Regions from separate parts of the Bacillus sp. AFS017336 genome, predicted to be linked through region 1. Evidence: predicted binding sites of a transcription regulator. Region 1 holds the regulator's gene; the other holds the start of a gene.
What was found. The regulator LexA, encoded in region 1, represses DNA repair genes until DNA is damaged. The targets are predictions, from matches to a motif close to CGAACATATGTTCG.

Region 1 (5,030 bases):
TTTTGAAAAGCGTGACATATTTATCAGTTCGATTAATGAAAGCATAAATCAAATTACATAAGTTTATGTTTTATTAATTACTTTAGTCTAATTTGTTTAAAAATTTTTAAATACCTTCTTCCTGTTATTCTATTTACCTATGCTATATGAATAGAAATAATATATAAATGCTCCAATTATATCAGTACAAGGAGTGGAAATATGGATTTTAAAAGGGAGTTTATATTAAGAACAAAAGCAATTTATAAAGAAACTGTTACAGAAAATATGGCCTATAATAAGATGTGCGAGAAGTTTGAATCATATTTTGTTGATTTAAAGGAGTCTCTGAAAAAGGAAATTGAGGTTTCAAATGGTGAATTTGATATAATGATTGATAAAAACAATGTGATTGAAGTTTTGTTAAATCAAAGAGAGTTACAAATCGTTATTGAAGATACTGAAGTCGTAGTCACTATTAAATACTTCGATGAATTGCAAAATGAACAGGTCGAAAGTAAGATTGATATAATTGAATATGATAGTGGGGCATATAAGAGTCAAGTATTTCAATCTCCAATTACAAGAAATATTATTGATAATTATTTAGCAATTGCTTTTAGAGATGATTTAGAAAAGACTTTTGAGAGTTATAGTGAATGATTGATTTAATAAAAAATATTGAACCTTAAAATGAAGAGCTTGGAATATCCAGGCTCTTTATTCTGTTGTAAATGAAAGCTGAAACGACCAATTACTAGAGTTTGATGGAAACTAGTTGCTAAAACATATTAACATTTAAAATTATTAATAAATCTTCAAAACACGATATCTTTATAATTAATTAATTGTGCATAAAGTAATTGATCACTATAGAATTTTTATATTTCAACCATTTTGAAGAGCTTGTTTTTGCAAGCTCTATTATTATTTCTAGACTAAAGTTCTTCTACTTGAAACCTTAATATAGTTTTTAATTTTTCAGGTTGAGTTTTTCTTGCATCAGAAATATAGATTTCTTTATGTGTTTTTTGAACTCTTTGTAAACCATTCTCCATGCATAACTCTTCCATTTGTTTAAAAGTTCGTGGTTCATCGTCATAGCTTCCGACATGCATCATTTGAACACATGAACCCTCTGTAATCGATTCGAATTTAACGTTTTCTAGTAGTGGATTTTTCTTTTTTTGTTTTAGTTGATCTAAGACAATTTGAGCTAAATTGTCTGTTACAAAGTCAGGTTGTCTGATCATTAATTTATATAGAAGATGATCTTTATTTAAATAGTCAAGCTTTCTACCTTCTTCATCTAAGTCCCAAACTCCTTCGAGCGGGAAAACAGTATAATCAAAGTATCCTTCTGGAACAATTCCCTTTTTAGGTAACATTTTAATTGCATATGCTAATGAATAAAGTGCTTCTACATTAACTTTAAATAATTCATTATTTGGATTACCTTGTCCTTCAATCGTTATGTAGTTAAATGAAGGTAAATTAATTTTAGAAGGCTCACTTTTAGGTAGATAAATTTCTTTTAAACTTTTTCTCCATTCAAATTTACTCACTAAAAAAACTCCCTTATTGATTACGTTGTGTGATGTTGCTTCTACAATTTAAAACAATTCTTATAAAAATAAAAAGCAATCACATAAAAATGTCATTGCTTTTAAAAGTTTCATTAATGATATGTACGGTAAACACCAATTACTTTTCCTAAAATTGATACTTGTTTTAATAGGATTGGATATAGTGCGTCATTTTCAGGTTGAAGTCTGAAATGGTCAGTTTCTTTATAAAAACGTTTAACAGTTGCTTCACTATCTTCTGTCATTGCTACAACAATTTCTCCGTTTTCAGCAGTAAATTGTTTCTTAACAATTACTAGATCATCATTCAAAATACCTGCATTAATCATACTATCTCCTTCTACACGTAACATAAACACTTGTTCGTTAGATGGAGCGACAGATGTAGGTAATGGAAAGTATTCTTCTACGTTTTCTACAGCAGTAATTGGAATACCTGCAGTAACCTTACCAATTACAGGGATGTTAATAATATCGTTATACACTTCACTGTATGGAGCTTGTGGTTCATTGACAACAGTAGTTGCATCGCCTAGAATCTCAATCGCACGCGGTTTTGTAGGGTCTCTGCGAATAAATCCTTTTTGTTCTAGTCTTTCTAAGTGTCCATGTACTGTAGAACTTGAAGCTAACCCAACAGCCTCAGCAATTTCCCGAACTGAAGGTGGATAACCTTTAATCTTTACTTCATCTTTAATATAAGCTAGTATCTCTGCTTGCCTTTTAGATAATTTGTTCATCCTAATTTCCCCCTTGCTATATAAAGTAGATAATACGTTCCTCTTTATTTTTTTCATTATATCATGATAGGATATGATATACAAACGTTAGTTCTATTTTTTATTAAAGTAGTTTTCATGTTCGTATGGAGGGAACAGTTAATGAATGCAATAATTTATGCAAGAGTAAGTACTGCCAAGGATTCGCAAGAGACATCATTACATAGACAAATAAGTGAACTAACCGAATTAGCAAACCGGATGGGAATGTGTATTCTAGATTCAATTAGTGAACAAGCAAGTGGATATGAAGTAGAACGTGATGGTTTATATCAGTTATTCCAAGTTATAAAGGAAAATCAGGTAGATGCTCTACTTATACAAGATGAAACTAGACTAGGTCGAGGGCATGCTCGAATTGCGCTATTACACTATTTGAAGAAAGAAAATATTAGATTATTTACATCTTCTCATAATGGACAATTTCAATTAAGTGAAAGTGATGAAATGGTTTTAGAAATTTTAAGTGTTGTAGAGGAATATCAGCGGAAAATTCATAATATGAAAATAAAAAGAGGTATGAGAAAGGCGGTTGAAAACGGATACAAACCTCAAAAAAACTTAATCGGTAGTGTAAATGCGGGTGGAAGAGATAAGTTAGAATTACCTATATTAGAAATAGTAAGATTACGTCAAAATGAACTTACTTTTGAAGAAATAGCAGCTACCTTAAGGGGTTTTGGTTATAACGTTTCAAAGGCAACAGTTAATAGAAGATATAATGAACATATGAAAGAAAACTCCAATATTGAAAGCTAAAGCAATTTATTGTAAGATGAGATACATTGAAATGATTTTAGCTACTTTGTCTATATAGAACAATGAATAGATAAGATTTAAATAAAGGAGAGGTTGAAATGGTTACTAAAAAAACTTTAGATAGAATAAATGAATTATCAAAAAAGTCCAAAGAAGTAGGATTAAATCCTGAAGAGAAAATCGAACAAGATCAATTGAGAAAAGAATATTTAGCAGATTTCCGTTCTCGTATGGTCGATGAATTAACTTCGATTAAAATTGTCGATGAAAAAGGAAATGACATAACACCTGCAAAGTTAAAATATGAAAAAGCGATGCGTAAAAGAAATTTACATTAAAAGAAATTAATATTTTATATTTAAGTAAATGATAACAATTGAAAGCAGATGAAATTTCTGCTTTTTTCTATTTCTTGGAAAGAATTCCTTAAAAATGTCAAAACTAAGTGTTAGTTATTGTAATAAATCATGGTAAATTATATGATAATATTTATGAATAAGCTAAAGGAGCGAAATTTATGACTACTAATATTGAACAATTAGCAATTAATACGATTCGTACTTTATCAATTGATGCAATCGAGAAATCAAATTCTGGTCACCCAGGAATGCCAATGGGTGCTGCACCAATGGCGTATGCATTGTTTGCAAAATTCATGAATCATAATCCTAAAAATGCAAAATGGTTTAACAGAGACCGATTTGTATTATCAGCAGGTCACGGTTCAATGTTACTGTATAGCATGCTACATTTATCAGGTTATGAAGTATCTATTGAAGATATTAAGAACTTCCGTCAATGGGGAAGCAACACTCCAGGACATCCTGAATACGGACACACACATGGCGTTGAAGCAACAACAGGTCCATTAGGACAAGGTATTGCTATGGCTGTCGGTATGGCTTTAGCAGAGCGTCATTTAGCTGATACATATAACAAAGAAAACTTAAATGTAGTTGATCACTTTACATATTCAATTTGTGGTGATGGCGATTTAATGGAAGGTGTTTCTGCAGAGGCAGCATCATTAGCAGGACATTTACAATTAGGACGTTTAGTAGTTCTTTATGATTCGAATGATATTTCATTAGATGGAGAATTAAATCGTTCTTTCTCTGAAAGCGTAGAAGACCGTTTTAAAGCGTACGGCTGGCAAGTTATACGTGTTGAAGATGGTAATAACCTAGATGAAATTTCTGCAGCTATTCAAAAAGCTCAAGAAGAATTATCGAAACCAACATTAATTGAAGTTAAAACAACAATTGGTTATGGTTCTCCAAACAAATCAGGAAAATCAAAATCACACGGTGAGCCACTAGGTAAAGAAGAAACAATTTTAACAAAAGAAGCATATGCTTGGAGTTATGAAGATGCATTCTATGTACCAGAAGAAGTTTATGCTCATTATAATAAAGTAATCGTTGAAGCTGGTGCAAAAAAAGAAGCAGAATGGAATGCTACTTTTGCTAAATACGAAGAAACATACCCTGAATTAGCAACTCAATTAAAAAATGCGATTGAAGGTAATATTACTGTAGATTTAGAATCAACATTACCAAAATATGAAGTCGGCAAAAAGATTGCTACGCGTTCATCTTCAGGTGAAGCGATTAATGCAATTGCTAATGTTTTACCAAGCTTCTTTGGAGGATCTGCTGACTTAGCTGGATCAAACAAAACTTATATGAATGGTAAAGGTGACTTTACGAGAGAAAGCTACGATGGACGTAATATTTGGTTCGGTGTACGTGAATTTGCAATGGGTGCTGCATTAAATGGTATGGCTCTTCACGGAGGTGTACATGCATTTGGAGCAACGTTCTTTGTATTCTCTGATTACTTGAAACCTGCAATTCGTTTAGCTGCTCTAATGAATTTACCAGTTACTTATGTATTTACACATGATAGCATCGCAGTTGGCGAAGAT
Region 2 (5,030 bases), on a different contig from region 1:
TTTTGGATGGGGAAATATTACGTTAATTGGTGATTCGATACCAGTTAACCACCTAGTAGGAGCAGGGATTTTTATTATTGCCTCTGTAACTGATTTTATTGATGGCTATTATGCACGAAAATTTAATTTAGTTACTAATTTTGGAAAGTTCCTAGATCCACTAGCTGACAAATTACTAGTATCTTCAGCGTTAATAATTTTAACTGATTTTAACTACGTTCCCGCGTGGATTACAATTGTCATTATAAGTAGAGAATTCGCTGTAACTGGTTTAAGAATGATCTTAGCTGGTACAGGTGAAGTTCATGCTGCAGCAATGTTAGGTAAAATTAAAACTTGGGCTCAAATCGTTGCGATTTCAGCTTATTTCCTACATGACTTCCCATTTAATTTCTTACCATTTTCAATTGCAGATGTAGCACTTTGGGTTGCGTTATTCTTTACAGTATATTCTGGTTGGGATTATTTTTATAAAAATAGAGATGTTCTTATTAAATCAATGTAAAGAATTAAAAGGGGGAAATGATTTTGAAGCGTGCTGAAATAATTGCTGTAGGGACTGAACTACTTTTAGGTCAAATTGCAAACACGAATGCGCAATTTTTGGCTAAACATTTATCTACACTAGGATATCACCATCATTTCCAAACGGTTGTAGGAGATAATTCAGAACGACTTAAACATGCGCTTGAAATCGCTTCAACAAGAAGTGATTTAATTATCTTAACTGGTGGATTAGGACCAACGAAAGATGATTTAACAAAAGAGGTTGTTTCTGAATTTGTACAAGAAACACTTGTATACCATACTCCATCACTTGAGTACATTGAACAATATTTTATTAAAGTTAATCGACCAATGACTGAAAATAATAAAAAACAAGCATTGGTAATTAACAATGCGCACGTCTTATTAAATAAAAATGGAATGGCTCCTGGGATGGTTTTTGAATCTAGTGACAAGCAATTTGTTCTATTACCTGGACCGCCAAGAGAAATGATTCCGATGGTTGAAAATGAATTAATTCCTTATTTCTTAAAAGGTAAGGAAGCAAATACAATTATCTCAAAGGAACTCAAGTTTTTTGGGATCGGAGAATCAATTTTAGAAACTCAAATTCTTGATTTACTTGAAAACCAATCGAATCCAACAATTGCTCCTTTAGCTAGTGAAGGAGAAGTAATGCTCCGAATTACAGCAAGTGCTAGTAATAAACAAGAGGCAGAGAAATTAATAGGACAAGCTGAAGAAAAAATTCGAGAGCGTGTTGGGCAATTCATATACGGTACTAACGGTGATAATCTATTTACCGTTTTATCAAGAAAGTTGAAGGAATTTAAACTGACTATATCTGCTGCTGAAAGTTTAACGGGTGGACTTTTCAGTAAAAGAGTGACAGACATTCCAGGCAATTCGTCCATTTTTAAAGGAAGTGTAGTTTGTTACACGAATGAAATGAAACAAAAACTAGTAAATGTATCATCAGATATTCTGGCAAATAACGGTGCAGTAAGTGCAGAATGTGCTAAATCACTAGTTGAAAATATTCAAAGATTAACAGGTAGTAATATTTCGATTAGCTTTACTGGTGAAGCAGGACCTTCAACATTAGAAAATGTGCCAGTAGGAAAAGTTTTTATTGGAATAAAAATGAATGATAATGAACCATTCATTAAAGAGTTCCAATTCAGTGGTACTAGGGAACAAATAAGATTATCAAGTGTTAAGAATGGCGCAAATATGCTGATTAAATTACTTCATTCAAGTTTTGAAAGTCAAGACTTATAAAATTAGATAGGTTATTTTATAATAAAAAAGCTCGGTTATTTAGCCGAGTTTTTTAATTTTATAGTTTTCATATTAATAAAAATCTAGTTTTATAGTTAAATAAATACGAAACAAACGTTTCTATTCTTTGGAAATTAAGTTTAATCTCAAAAAAAATCGAATAAACGTTCTATTTTTTAGTTGGCAAACGAACAAAAAACAGTTATTATATAGTTAATAGATAAATGAATCCTTAAGGAGGAATCTTAATGAGTGATCGCCAAGCTGCTTTAGATATGGCTTTAAAACAAATTGAAAAACAATTCGGTAAAGGTTCAATTATGAAACTAGGGGAACAAACAGATCGCCGAATTTCAACTATTTCTAGTGGATCGTTAGCACTAGATGTTGCATTAGGTGTAGGTGGATATCCAAGAGGCCGAATTATTGAAGTATATGGTCCTGAAAGTTCAGGTAAAACAACTGTAGCATTACATGCAATCGCTGAAGTTCAAGCAAATGGAGGACAAGCGGCGTTTATAGATGCTGAGCATGCATTAGATCCTGTCTATGCTCAAAAATTAGGTGTAAACATCGATGAGTTATTATTATCTCAGCCTGATACAGGTGAACAAGGACTTGAAATTGCAGAAGCGTTAGTTCGTAGTGGTGCAATTGATATTATCGTTGTTGACTCAGTAGCTGCATTAGTTCCGAAAGCTGAAATTGAAGGAGACATGGGTGATGCTCACGTAGGTCTACAAGCTCGATTAATGTCTCAAGCATTACGTAAACTTTCAGGTGCAATTAACAAGTCAAAAACAATTACAATCTTCATTAACCAAATTCGTGAAAAAGTTGGGGTTATGTTCGGTAATCCTGAAACGACTCCAGGTGGACGTGCGTTAAAATTCTACTCTACAATTCGTTTAGAGGTACGTCGTGCTGAACAATTAAAACAAGGTAATGATATTGTAGGTAACAAAACGAAGATTAAAGTCGTTAAAAATAAGGTAGCACCACCATTCAGACAAGCAGATGTAGATATTATGTATGGAGAAGGTATTTCTAAAGAAGGGGAAATTCTTGATATTGGATCTGATTTAGATATCGTTCTTAAGAGTGGAGCATGGTATTCTTACAATGAAGAACGTCTTGGACAAGGCCGTGAGAATGCTAAGATATTCTTAAAAGAAAATAAAGATATACGTGATACGATTAAACAATCGATCCGTGTTCACCATGGCTTGGATAACCCTGTTATCGTTACTGAAACAGATGACGAAGATCAATTCTCTTTATTAGAAGAATAAATTTTTTCCTGAAAAAAATTTAAGAAACTAAGATTATAAAAGACAAACCAAAAATGCGGGTGCTTATTAAAAGTGCTCGCATTTTTTAAATACAGGAAAAGCAAAGTCCGAAAGAATAGTAGTGATGTTTTTTAAATTTTTTTCCTTTAATCTGAATCGCTTTAAACTGTCCTCAAATCCTATGGATAACGTGGAGGCTGTAGTCAAAAACTCCCTATTTTTTTTAAGGAAATATAACTAAATACATAAGAAAATAGATGTTTATTAATCGAAAAATCATTGAAATTAATTCATGATTAAAATCAAATAAAAAAAAGTTAATGAATAAAATTTATATTTTGATGTATGAAATCTAGTAAAAATGTAATAAATATTGATAAATCAAGTATGTAAGCAATTTACAAGGCTTGACATCATTTGGTAAGAGATTTAATATTTAAGTGTATATTCTAAAAAAATATTACTTTTTTGTAAAAAAATGAAATCGAAATGTGCTGTATGTTGATGCAATTATTTATACAATATAACAGCCGACAAAAATGAAACTAATTAAATAGCAAGAGGAGGTGAAATCATGGGTGCAAATACTATAATTTTGATCATCTTCGCATTGCTTGCCACATTCGGAGTCGGTTATGCTGTCGGATTTTTTGTCCGTAAGTCCATTGCAGAAGCTAAAATAAATGGCGCAACTAATCATGCAAATCAAATTATTGAAGATGCAAAACGTGATTCAGAAACAGTTAAAAAAGAAGCTTTATTGGAAGCAAAGGACGAGATTTACAAAATTCGTACAGATGCAGAGAACGAAATTCGAGATCGACGTAGTGAAATACAAAAATCTGAAAATCGTTTAACGCAAAAAGAAGAGAACTTAGATCGTAAAGATGATGGACTTTCAAAACGTGAGTCTGCTCTTGAAAGAAAAGAGGAATCTCTTGTTTTAAAACAACAGCAGATAGAAGATATGGAAAGCAAGATAGAAGCATTAATTGCTGCCCAACAAGAAGAGTTAGAGAGAATTTCTAGCTTAAATCGTGAAGAAGCAAGACAATTAATACTTACTAAAGTCGAAAATGAATTATCCCATGAAACAGCAATACTAGTTAAAGAAACAGAAGCTCGAGCAAAAGAAGAAGCAGATAAGAGAGCAAAAGATATCTTATCATTAGCAATCCAGCGTTGTGCTGCAGATCATGTTGCTGAAACAACTGTGTCAGTTGTAAATCTTCCAAATGATGAGATGAAAGGTCGTATTATCGGTCGTGAAGGTCGAAATATACGTACTTTAGAAACGTTAACTGGTATAGATTTAATTATTGATGATACGCCTGAAGCTGTAATATTATCAGGTTTTGACCCAATTCGTCGTGAAACTGCGAGAATTGCACTAGATAAATTAGTACAAGATGGTCGAATCCATCCTGCACGAATCGAGGAAATGGTTGAAAAATCTAGAAGAGAAGTAGATGAGTACATACGTGAAGTCGGTGAACAAACTACTTTCGAAGTGGGTGTCCATGGAATTCACCCTGACTTAATCAAAATATTAGGTCGTCTGAAATTTAGAACTAGTTATGGACAAAATGTATTAAAACATTCGATGGAAGTAGCTAACTTAGCTGGTCTTATGGCTGCTGAACTAGGTGAAGATACAAAACTTGCAAAACGTGCAGGATTACTTCACGATATTGGTAAAGCGATTGACCATGAGGTAGAAGGAAGCCACGTTGAAATCGGTGTTGAATTAGCAACAAAATATAAAGAACATCCAGTAGTAATCAATAGTATCGCATCTCACCATGGAGATGCTGCGCCAACTTCAATCATCGCAGTTCTTGTAGCTGCTGCAGATGCACTATCTGCTGCAAGACCAGGTGCTCGTAGTGAAACTTTAGAAAACTATATCCGACGTTTAGAAAAACTTGAAGAGATTTCTGAATCGTATGA

Region 2: recA (recombinase RecA) is a predicted target of LexA. The motif match lies at 1,946-1,959, and genes of this name have one in related genera.

What each region holds. Positions count from the first base shown of each region.
Region 1 is NZ_NUCO01000008.1:86,076-91,105, forward strand. Features, by position in the region: gene CN601_RS03355 (hypothetical protein) at 202-642, shown strand; gene CN601_RS03360 (GyrI-like domain-containing protein) at 918-1,544, opposite strand; gene lexA (transcriptional repressor LexA) at 1,658-2,305, opposite strand; gene CN601_RS03370 (YneB family resolvase-like protein) at 2,447-3,103, shown strand; gene CN601_RS03375 (DUF896 domain-containing protein) at 3,202-3,441, shown strand; gene tkt (transketolase) at 3,621-5,030, shown strand, end outside.
Region 2 is NZ_NUCO01000150.1:15,495-20,524, reverse strand. Features, by position in the region: gene pgsA (CDP-diacylglycerol--glycerol-3-phosphate 3-phosphatidyltransferase) at 1-505, shown strand, start outside; gene CN601_RS25305 (competence/damage-inducible protein A) at 523-1,788, shown strand; gene recA (recombinase RecA) at 2,037-3,080, shown strand; gene rny (ribonuclease Y) at 3,655-5,030, shown strand, end outside.